3 regions of the Kitasatospora sp. NPDC101176 genome follow, and region 3 is predicted to be linked to each of the others. Evidence: riboswitches for the same ligand, from Rfam matches in the RefSeq annotation. Region 3 holds a riboswitch; each other region holds the start of a gene.
The links. A riboswitch is a leader RNA that binds a small molecule or an ion and turns the genes downstream of it on or off. The one in region 3 is predicted to bind S-adenosylmethionine.
Positions count from the first base shown of each region.

Region 1: another riboswitch for S-adenosylmethionine. It lies ahead of thrC (threonine synthase); the one in region 3 lies ahead of ACIRS1_RS04625 (aminotransferase class V-fold PLP-dependent enzyme).
Region 2: another riboswitch for S-adenosylmethionine. It lies ahead of ACIRS1_RS22040 (IclR family transcriptional regulator); the one in region 3 lies ahead of ACIRS1_RS04625 (aminotransferase class V-fold PLP-dependent enzyme).

Region 1 is NZ_JBIWPA010000037.1:81,693-84,954, reverse strand. Features, by position in the region: gene ACIRS1_RS33725 (trehalose-6-phosphate synthase) at 1-316, opposite strand, end outside; gene ACIRS1_RS33720 (glucosyl-3-phosphoglycerate synthase) at 355-1,380, opposite strand; SAM riboswitch class I at 1,529-1,665, shown strand; gene thrC (threonine synthase) at 1,682-2,962, shown strand; gene ACIRS1_RS33710 (MoaD/ThiS family protein) at 3,003-3,262, shown strand, end outside.
Region 2 is NZ_JBIWPA010000016.1:85,197-88,458, reverse strand. Features, by position in the region: gene ACIRS1_RS22050 (APC family permease) at 1-1,174, shown strand, start outside; gene ACIRS1_RS22045 (hypothetical protein) at 1,171-1,608, shown strand; SAM riboswitch class I at 1,702-1,844, shown strand; gene ACIRS1_RS22040 (IclR family transcriptional regulator) at 2,043-2,756, shown strand; gene ACIRS1_RS22035 ((Fe-S)-binding protein) at 2,854-3,262, shown strand, end outside.
Region 3 is NZ_JBIWPA010000002.1:413,456-416,717, reverse strand. Features, by position in the region: gene ACIRS1_RS04635 (rhomboid family intramembrane serine protease) at 1-380, shown strand, start outside; gene ACIRS1_RS04630 (Lrp/AsnC ligand binding domain-containing protein) at 420-701, shown strand; gene ACIRS1_RS04625 (aminotransferase class V-fold PLP-dependent enzyme) at 724-2,088, opposite strand; SAM riboswitch class IV at 2,139-2,256, opposite strand; gene trpD (anthranilate phosphoribosyltransferase) at 2,372-3,262, opposite strand, start outside.

The sequences.
Region 1 (3,262 bases), on a different contig from region 3:
AGGCGCGGGCGAAGGTGTCCGGGTCGATGTCGAGCATCCGGACGGCCTGTCCGCCGACGTCGTGCCCGGCGCGGTCGAGGCGGCCATCCGGGGCCTCGGCGGCTGCTCTGCGGTCGGCCGCGCCGAGGGCGGCGCAGACCCAGACGGCGTTCGGGTCGTCGATGGCGGAGAGGCCGGAGACCAGGCCCCCGCCACCGCGCCGGAGGGTCAGCGTGCCGTCGTCAGCGGTTCCGAACGACACCGGTCCCCGGTTGGAGGCCACCAGGACGGGGGCGGTGCCGGTCGCGCTCGAACGTTCGGTCGTGAGATCGCCCATGGTTGGTACGTTGCCGTGGCCCCGGGGCGGCAAACCCCTCAGTGCCGGGTCGCGTACTCGGGCACGGTGTGCATCGGGGGGCGCTCGACGGCCGTCACCGGGTGGGTGTGGGCGGTGAACTCCCGGGTCCGCGGGTCCCGGGTGAACTGGGTCAGCAGCGGGTGGACCAGGTCGGCGGAGGCCTTCAGCCGGTGGGTGCGGTCGAGCCGTTCCAGGGCGGTGCGGTAGATGGTGGCGGCCATCCGGCCGAGCGCCTGGCCGTCCTGGTGCCGGTGGTGCCGGACCCCGACGTCCACCTGGGCGAGGGCGTCCAGTCCGACCGCCTCCAGCGCGTCCACCAGGAGGCCGAGCTCGACGCCGTAGCCGGTCGGGAAGGGGAGCCGTTCGAGCAGCGAGCGGCGCGCGGCGTACTCGCCGCCCAGCGGCTGGACGAAACCGGCGAGTTCCGGCCAGTGCAGGTTCAGCAGCGGGCGGGCGACCAGTTCGGTGACCCGGCCGCCGCCGGACGGCACGACGGCGCCGCCACCCGTGGCCGAGCCGTCGAGCGACACCTCCAGCGGGCGGTCGTACATGGCCTTGACCAGCTGGATGTCCGGTTCGGTGAGCAGCGGGCCGAGGATGCCGGAGACGAAGGCCGGGTCGAACTCGCGCAGGTCGGCGTCGACGAAGCAGACGATGTCGCCGCGGGTCACCAGCAGTGAGCGCCAGAGCACCTCGCCCTTGCCGGGGACGGCCGGGATCCGCGGCAGGACGGCGTCGCGGTGCACCACCCGGGCGCCCGCCCCCGCCGCGACGGCGGCGGTGGCGTCGGTGGAGCCGGAGTCGACCACGACGAGCTCGTCGACCAGCGGGACGCGCTCCATCAGCTCGCGCCGGACCGTCCGGACGATGTCGCCGACGGTGGCCTCCTCATCGAGGGCGGGGAGCACCACGCTGACCGTGTGACCGGTGCGGCGCTTGGCCTCCAGCAGGGTGCGCACCGGCCGGTCGGCCGCGCTCCACGAGCGGCGGCGCAGCCAGGACGCCGCCTGCGGGAGGAGCGCGGGGATCGGTTCGGCGGGCACGTGACTCTCCTCGGCGGGATCGGGTGGGACGCGTCATCTCGCGTGGCGGACGGTCCCGTTCGGCGTTGACGCCTTCGGATACAGTCTTCGTACAGCGGTCGGACCTTTGCACGCCGGGGTCACCGTTGAGCGCCACCACAATTTCACAAGCTCATCCAGAGGGACTGAGGGAACGGCCCGTTGACGTCCCGGCAACCTTCTCGCTCGGCTGTCGTCGTACAGGCCCCGGCGGGACAGGTGCCAATTCCGGCCTGTGGCGCGACCGCGCCACGGGGAAGATGAGGAGAGAGGCCTCGCCATCATGGCTATCGACACCGTCGCACCCGCATCCGTGGACCTCGGCCCCGCCGCCGCCCTGTCCTGTCGGGAGTGCGGCACCCGCTTCCCGCTCGGTCCGAGCTTCGCCTGCCTGGAGTGCTTCGGCCCGCTGGAGATCGCCTACGAGTTCGGCGGCGAGCGGGCCGAGGAGCTGCGCAAGCGGATCGAGGCCGGCCCCACCTCGATCTGGCGCTACGCCCCGCTGCTGCCGGTGCCGGCCGACGTCGCCTCGAAGCCCAACCTGAACCCCGGCTGGACCCCGCTGGTGAAGGCGGACAACCTGGGCCGCGAGCTCGGCTTCACCGCCCCGCTGCACGTCAAGGACGACTCGGGCAACCCCACCCACTCCTTCAAGGACCGGGTGGTGGCCTGCGCCATCGAGGCCGCCCGGGCCTTCGGCTACACCACGCTGTCCTGCTCGTCGACCGGCAACCTGGCCGGTGCGGTGGGCGCGGCGGCGGCCCGGGCCGGGTTCCGGTCCTGCGTGTTCATCCCGCACGACCTGGAGCAGGGCAAGGTCGTCATGGCCGGGGTGTACGGCGGCGAGCTGGTCGGCATCGAGGGCAACTACGACGACGTGAACCGCTTCTGCTCGGAGCTGATCGGCGACCCGGCCGGTGAGGGCTGGGGCTTCGTCAACGTCAACCTGCGCCCGTACTACGGGGAGGGTTCCAAGACGCTGGCGTACGAGATCTGCGAGCAGCTCGGCTGGCGGCTGCCGGAGCAGATCGTCATCCCGATCGCCTCGGGCTCCCAGCTGACCAAGATCGACAAGGGTCTGCAGGAGCTGATCAGGCTCGGCCTGGTCGAGGACCGGCCGTACAAGGTCTTCGGCGCCCAGGCGGCGGGCTGCTCGCCGGTGTCGGCCGCGTTCAAGGCCGGCCAGGACGTGATCCGGCCGGTCAAGCCGGACACCATCGCCAAGTCGCTGGCGATCGGCAACCCGGCGGACGGCCCGTACGTGCTGGACATCGCCCGGCGCACCGGCGGCGCCGTCGAGGACGTCACCGACGCCGAGGTGGTGGACGCCATCCGGCTGCTGGCCCGGACCGAGGGCATCTTCGCCGAGACCGCCGGCGGGGTCACCGTCGGCGTGCTGAAGAAGCTGGTGGAGACCGGCCAGCTCGACCCGGCCAAGGAGACCGTCGCGATCAACACCGGCGACGGCCTGAAGACCCTGGACGCCGTCGCCGGGGCCGGCATGACCGCTGTCATCCGCCCGACCCTGGCGTCCTTCCGCGACGCCGGCCTCGCGTCCGCCTGAACCACCCCACCCGCTGGGCCGCACCCCCGCTAGGAGAGCCATGAGCGTCAACGTCCGCATCCCCACCATCCTGCGCACCTACACCGGCGGCGCCGCCGAGGTGAGCGCCGAGGGCGCCACCCTCGGCGAGGTCATCGCCGACCTGGAGAAGAACCACGCGGGCATCTCCGCCCGCATCCTGGACGACACCGGCAAGCTGCGCCGCTTCGTCAACGTCTACGTGAACGACGACGACGTGCGCTTCGCCGACGGCCTGGCGACGGAGGTCGCGGACGGCGCCGGCGTCTCGATCATCCCGGC
Region 2 (3,262 bases), on a different contig from region 3:
GGCCGTGTGGTGCCAGTTCGCCATGACGATCTTCTACTACCCCAGCCTGCTCGCCTACGTCGCGAGCACCATCGCCTACGTGATCAACCCGAGCCTGGCCAGCAGCGGCGTCTACACCGCGATCGTCATCGTGGTGGTGTACTGGACCGGGGTCTGGGTCTCCTCGCGCGGCACCAACGCCGTTGCGGGGCTGGCCTCCTGGGGGCTGGTCATCGGCACCCTGGTCCCCGGGACGCTGCTGGTGGTGCTGGGAATGGTCTTCCTCGGGCAGGGCAACCCCTCCGCCGCACCGATGGACGGATCGCACTTCTTCCCGCAGTGGACGGGCGTGGCCAGCCTGGTGCTGATCGTCAACAACTTCCTCAGCTACTCCGGCATGGAGATGAACGCCGTCCACGTCAACAAGCTGCGGAACCCGGCCCAGGAGTTCCCCAAGTCGATGTTCCTGGCCATGGGCATGGTGCTGCTGATCTTCATCCTGCCGGCCCTGGCGATCAGCTGGGTGATCCCCTCCGACCAGCTCAGCCTGACCGCCGGCGTCATGCAGGCCTTCGACGCCTTCTTCCAGTACTTCCACATCGGCTGGCTGGTGCCGATCGTCGCGGTCGGGCTGTGCGCCGCCTCCGTCGGCGGCATGCTCACCTGGCTGGCCGGGCCCTCCAAGGGGCTGCTGCTGATCTCGCGGCAGGAGGGCTACCTGCCGCCGTTCCTGCAGCGGCTCAACGCCCGGGGGGTCCAGCAGAACATCCTGGTCACCCAGGGCGTCGTCACCACCGCGATCGCCCTGCTGTACGCGCTGATCCCGAACGTCTCCAGCGTCTACTGGATCTTCTCGGTGATCACCACCCAGGTCTACCTGATCATGTACCTCCTGATGTTCCTGGCCGCGATCCAGCTGCGCCGCAAGCAGCCCGACCACCCGCGCGGCTACCGGGCACCGCTGCTCACCACGCTGTGCGTGGTCGGGTTCGTCGCCTCGGCGCTGGCCATGGTGATCGGCTTCGTGCCGTCCTCGCAGTTCGGCGGCGGCAGCGTCTGGTCCTACATCGGGATCGTCGCCGGCGGCCTGCTGCTGCTCGGCGTGGTGATCCCGTTCTCGTTCCTGAAGGCTCGCAAGCCGAGCTGGCGCCAACCCGACGCCGGCACCGGCGTGGGCGAGGAGGGAGTGGCATGAGCCCGACCCGGATGGCGTCCGAGCACCGCTGGATCTACATCGGCTCCATCGTGGTGCTCGTCGGCCTCGTGGTCGCCGGACTGCTGACCTACACCCAGCAGCGGGCCACCAACGAGGCCCACCGCAAGGCGAACCAGCTGAGCGACGCCCTGGTCGCCGACGGGTACCCCGCGCTCGACACCGGCAACACCGCCCTCGTGCTCGGGACCGACGGCGGCCCCGTCTGCACGGACCCCAACTCGGCCCTGAAGCAGGGCCTGTGGCGCGTCCACCTGGCCAACGGCGCCGGCGGCCCCGGCATGCGGCCGGTCGTCGCCGACGGCCGGGTCCTGCAGGCGGGCGCCGAGGTGATCAAGGTGTACTGCCCGGACAAGCTGGCGGGCTACCAGGAGCAGATCGACGCGCTCAAGACCTCGGACGTCATCAACGACTGAACCGGCCGCCGGGGCGGGGCACCGCCGCCCCGGCGTGTGGGGGAACGGGGGAGGTTTGGCGGGCGGGCCGGGGAATCTTGTATGGTTCCTGGCGAATCATCCAGAGGGGTGGAGGGACCGGCCCTACGAAGCCCCGGCAACTCCCCGTTCGACCCGGCGTCCGAAGTACGCGCCGTGCCGTCCGGGGGCAGTGCCAACTCCGGCCTGTCGCCAACGTGGCGCGGGAAAGATGAGGAGACACGGTGCTCTCAGTGCTGTCCTTCGCCCGGGCGCTTCCCACCCCGGCCCTTTCGCGTACCCCCCTCGTGCCCGGCGCAGGCACTCCGCCGACTTCCCCGGCCCGTCCGCGCTGACCACCCCCCGCTCCCCGCGGGGAGCCCCCCGTGAGCCCGTCCACCCGCCGCTCACGGGGCACGAGACTGGAGTACCCACCCATGGAGAACACGAGCGGCGTCGGCGTGCTCGACAAGGTCACCTCGATCCTCGGCACCCTGGAGGCCGGCCCCACCACCCTCGGCGGACTCGTCGCCGCCACGGGGCTGGCCAGGCCCACCGCCCACCGGCTCGCCGTCGCGCTGGAGCACCACCGCCTGGTCGGCCGGGACCTGCAGGGCCGGTTCGTCCTCGGCCCCCGGCTCGGCGAGCTCTCCTCCGCCGCCGGCGAGGACCGGCTGCTGGCTGCCGCCGGCTCCGTCCTGATCCACCTGCGCGACGTCACCGGCGAGAGCGCGCAGCTCTACCGCCGCCAGGGCGAGGTCCGGATCTGCGTGGCCGCGGCGGAACGGCTCTCGGGCCTGCGCGACACCGTCCCCGTCGGCGTCACCCTCCCCATGAAGGCCGGCTCCGCCGCGCAGATCCTGCTCGCCTGGGAGGAGCCGGAGCGGCTCCACCGCGGCCTGCAGGGCGCCCGGTTCACCGCCACCGCCCTCAGCGGCGTGCGGCGCCGGGGCTGGGCGCAGTCCGCCGGTGAGCGCGAGCCCGGAGTCGTCTCCGTCTCCGCGCCCGTCCGGGGCCCGTCGAACCGGGTGGTGGCCGCCGTCTCCGTCTCCGGCCCGATCGAACGGCTCACCCGCCACCCCGGGACGCACGTCTCGCAGGCCGTCGTCGAGGCGGCGAACCGCCTGAGCGAGGCCCTGCGGCACGCCTGAGCGGGGGTGCGCCCGTCGGCGGTCCACGGTCCGCGAGGACCGGGGCCCGCCCCCGGGTCTTAGTAGGCTGGCCACCCCCGGACCCGAGGGAGGCGCAATGCGCGTCGCACTCTTCGTCACCTGCGTCAACGACGTCCTGAACCCCGGGACGGGGCGCGCCGTCGTGACCCTGCTGGAGCGCCTCGGTGTGGACGTGGACTTCCCCGCCGCCCAGACCTGCTGCGGCCAGCCGCAGTTCAACACCGGCTACCGCGCCGAGACCGTCCCGCTGGCCCGCCGCACCGTCGCCGCCTTCGCCGGCTACGACCACGTGGTGACCCCGTCCGGCTCCTGCGCGGCGATGGTCCGGGAGAGCTACCCCCGGCTTGGCGTGGACGGCCTCGGCGACCTGCCGGCCCGGGTGTACGAGCTCACCGAGTTCCTGGTCGACGTGCTGGGCGTCACCGACGTCGGCGCCTACTACCCGCACACCGTCACCTACCACCCGTCCTGCCACGGCCTGCGGA
Region 3 (3,262 bases):
TACGGCTCGGCCGCGCCCGGTACGCCGTCTTCTACCTGGCCGCCGGCAGCGTGGCCACGTACGGCTTCGCCCTGGCCGAGGCGCACTCCGCTGACTCGACCCGGGTGCTGATCGGCGCCTCCGGTGCGATCTCCGCCGTCCTCGGCGCCTACCTGCGCTTCCACCCGCGCTCCCGGGTGACGACGCTGGTCCCGCTGCTGCTGTTCCTGCCGCTGCGCTTCCCGGCCTGGCTGGTGCTCGGCCTCTGGTTCGCGCTGCAGTGGTGGTCGGTCCACGCGGCCGGGCCCGGGGTGGCCTACCTGGTGCACGTGATCGGCTTCTCGGCGGGCTTCCTCTACGCCTGCACGGTGGTCAGCCACCCCCCGAGACGACCCGGCTGACGCCCGATACGCTGGCGGCACCCCACAAAGGAGCCGAACGTGATCACCGCCATCGTCCTGATCAAGACCAGTGTCGACCGCATCCCGGAGATCGCCGAGGCCATCGCAGCCATCGAGGGCGTCAGCGAGGTGTACTCGGTGACCGGTGGCTACGACCTGGTGGCGATGGTCCGGGTGCGCCGGCACGACGACCTGGCCGAGGTCATCCCGGGACGGCTGAACAAGGTCCCGGGCGTGGCCCACACCGAGACCCAGATCGCCTTCCGCACCTACTCCCAGCACGACCTGGAGGCGGCGTTCGCGCTCGGCCTGGACGAGTAGTCCCCGCCGGCTCCCGGGCCGCTCAGCCCTGCCGGCGGGTGTCGGCGACGCAGCGGCCGCCCTCGTTGCGGTAGTTCCAGGCCGCGCCGTCCGTGACCAGCTCCCGGACGGCGGTCAGGAAGCGGTCGACGTGCTCGTCCGGCGTGCCGGCCCCGAAGCTGACCCGGATCGCGTTCAGGCTGCGCTCGCCCGGCAGCGAGGGCTCCGGCGCACCGCACTCGGAGGGGGCGACGTCCTCGTCCCCGAGCAGGGTGCGCAGCAGCGGGTGCGCGCAGAACAGCCCGTCGCGGACGCCGATGCCGTACTCGGCGGACAGCGCGGCCGAGAAGTGCGAGCTGTTCCAGCCCTGGACGACGAAGGACAGCACGCCCACCCGGGCCGAGCCGGCACCGAACAGGTTCAGCACCTTGACCTGCGGGATCTCCGCCAGGCCGGCCGTCAGCCGGGCGACCAGCTGCCGCTCCCGGGCCTCCAGGGCGTCGAAGCCGGCCTCGGTCAGCGCCCGGCAGGCGGACGCGATGGCGTAGGCGCCGATGACGTTCGGCGAGCCGGCCTCGTGCCGGGCCGGGCCGGTGTGCCACTGGACGGCCACCGAGCCGTCGTCCTGCCGGGCCACCGTCCGGGTCGCGCCGCCGCCGGCCAGGTACGGCTCGGCCGCGTCCAGCCAGTCAGCCCGGCCGGCCAGCACGCCGGCGCCGAACGGTGCGTAGATCTTGTGGCCGGAGAAGGCGATCCAGTCGACGTCCAGCTCGCGCACCGAGACCCGGTGGTGCGGGGCCAGCTGGGCGGCGTCCAGCACCACCCGGGCGCCGTGCCGGTGGGCGGTCGCGGTCAGCTCGGCGACCGGCCACAGCTCGCCGGTCACGTTGGAGGCGCCGGTGACGCAGAGCAGCTTGGGGCCCTCGGGCGCGTCGGCGAGCGCGGCGTCGAGGGCGGCGACGGCCTCGGCGTGCGAGCGCGGGGCGCGCAGGTAGCGGACGTCCAGCCCGGCGTGGGCCCAGGGCAGCAGCGAGGCGTGGTGCTCGGTCTCGAAGGCGAACACCCGGGTGCCGGCCGGGACGGCGGAGGCGAGCAGGTTGAGCGAGTCGGTGGTGGCGCGGGTGAAGACCACCTGGTCGCCCTCGCGCAGGTCGAGGAACTCGGTGACGGTCCGGCGGCTCTGCTCGAACAGGTCGGTGGAGAGCTGCGAGAGGTAGCCGGCGCCGCGGTGCACGCTGCCGTAGTAGGGGGCGTAGGCGGCGACGTCGTCCCAGACCCGCTGCAGCGCCGGGGAGCTGGCCGCGTAGTCGAGCGCCGCGTAGCCGACCTTCTCGCCGTTGGCGAGCGGGACCTGGACGTCGTGGCCGAGGACGGCGAGCGGGGCGCAGATTTCGGTGGCGATCGACACGGGGATGCACTCCTCCTGGGTGTGGGACCCCGGGAGTGTGAGTCGTCCGGCGTCCGCGCTTGCCGCACGGACGATTCGCCGAGCGACCCGGTCCTCACCCAGGGCACCCCGCCACGGACGGAGGGTTGCCGGACAGCCAGCTGGGGCTTGACGCTGTCACTCATGACCTGGACAGGACTCTAGGTCGGCCCGCGCCGGGTGGTCAAACGACCGTCCACCATCCGGACGCCCCCGGACGTGCCGGGGCCCGCACCGGCTTCCCGGCGCGGGCCCTGCGACCGCCTCAGATCCGGCTGGTCGCCTCCGACCAGCGGCGCAGCAGCTCCTGCGCCGTCCCGGAGTCGATGGCCCGCGCGGCCCGCTCCATGCCGGCCGCGAGCTGCTCGGCGAGCGGCGCCTCGCCGAGGTCCAGCGCGACCAGCGCGGCCGCGGTGTTCAGCAGGACGGCGTCCCGCACCGGCCCGCGCTCCCCGGCCAGCATCCGGCGCGCGACCTCGGCGTTGTAGGAGGCGTCCGCGCCGCGCAGCGACTCGATGCCGACCAGCTCGATGCCGACGTCCCGCGGGTCGAAGGCGGTCTCGGTGACGGTGCCGCCCTGCACGATCCACACCCGCGAGGTGGTGGTGATGGTCAGTTCGTCGAGGCCGTCGTCGCCGCGGAACACCAGGGCGGTCGAGCCGCGCCGGGCGAGCACCCCGGCGATCAGCCCGGCGAGCCGGGTGTCGAAGCAGCCGATCGCGTGCGAGGTCACCTTGGCCGGGTTGGTCAGCGGGCCGAGGATGTTGAAGGCGGTGGGCACGCCGAGGTCGCGCCGGGCGGTGGCGGCGTGGCGCATCGACGGGTGGAACTTGGCCGCGAAGCAGAAGGTGAGGCCGACCTCCTCGGCCACCTCGGCGACCCGCCGGGCGGGCAGGTCGAGGCGGACGCCGAGCTTCTCCAGCACGTCGGAGGAGCCGCTCGCCGAGGAGGCGGCCCGGTTGCCGTGCTTGACCACCTTGGCGCCGGCCGCGGCCGCGACGATCGCCGACATGGTGGAGATGTTGACCGTCTTGGCGCGGTCACCGCCGGTGCCGACGATGTCCACCGCCGGCCCGGGGACGGTGAGCGGCTCGGCGTGCGCGTACATGGCGTCGACCAGGCCGGTGACCTCGTCGACCGTCTCGCCCTTGGCCCG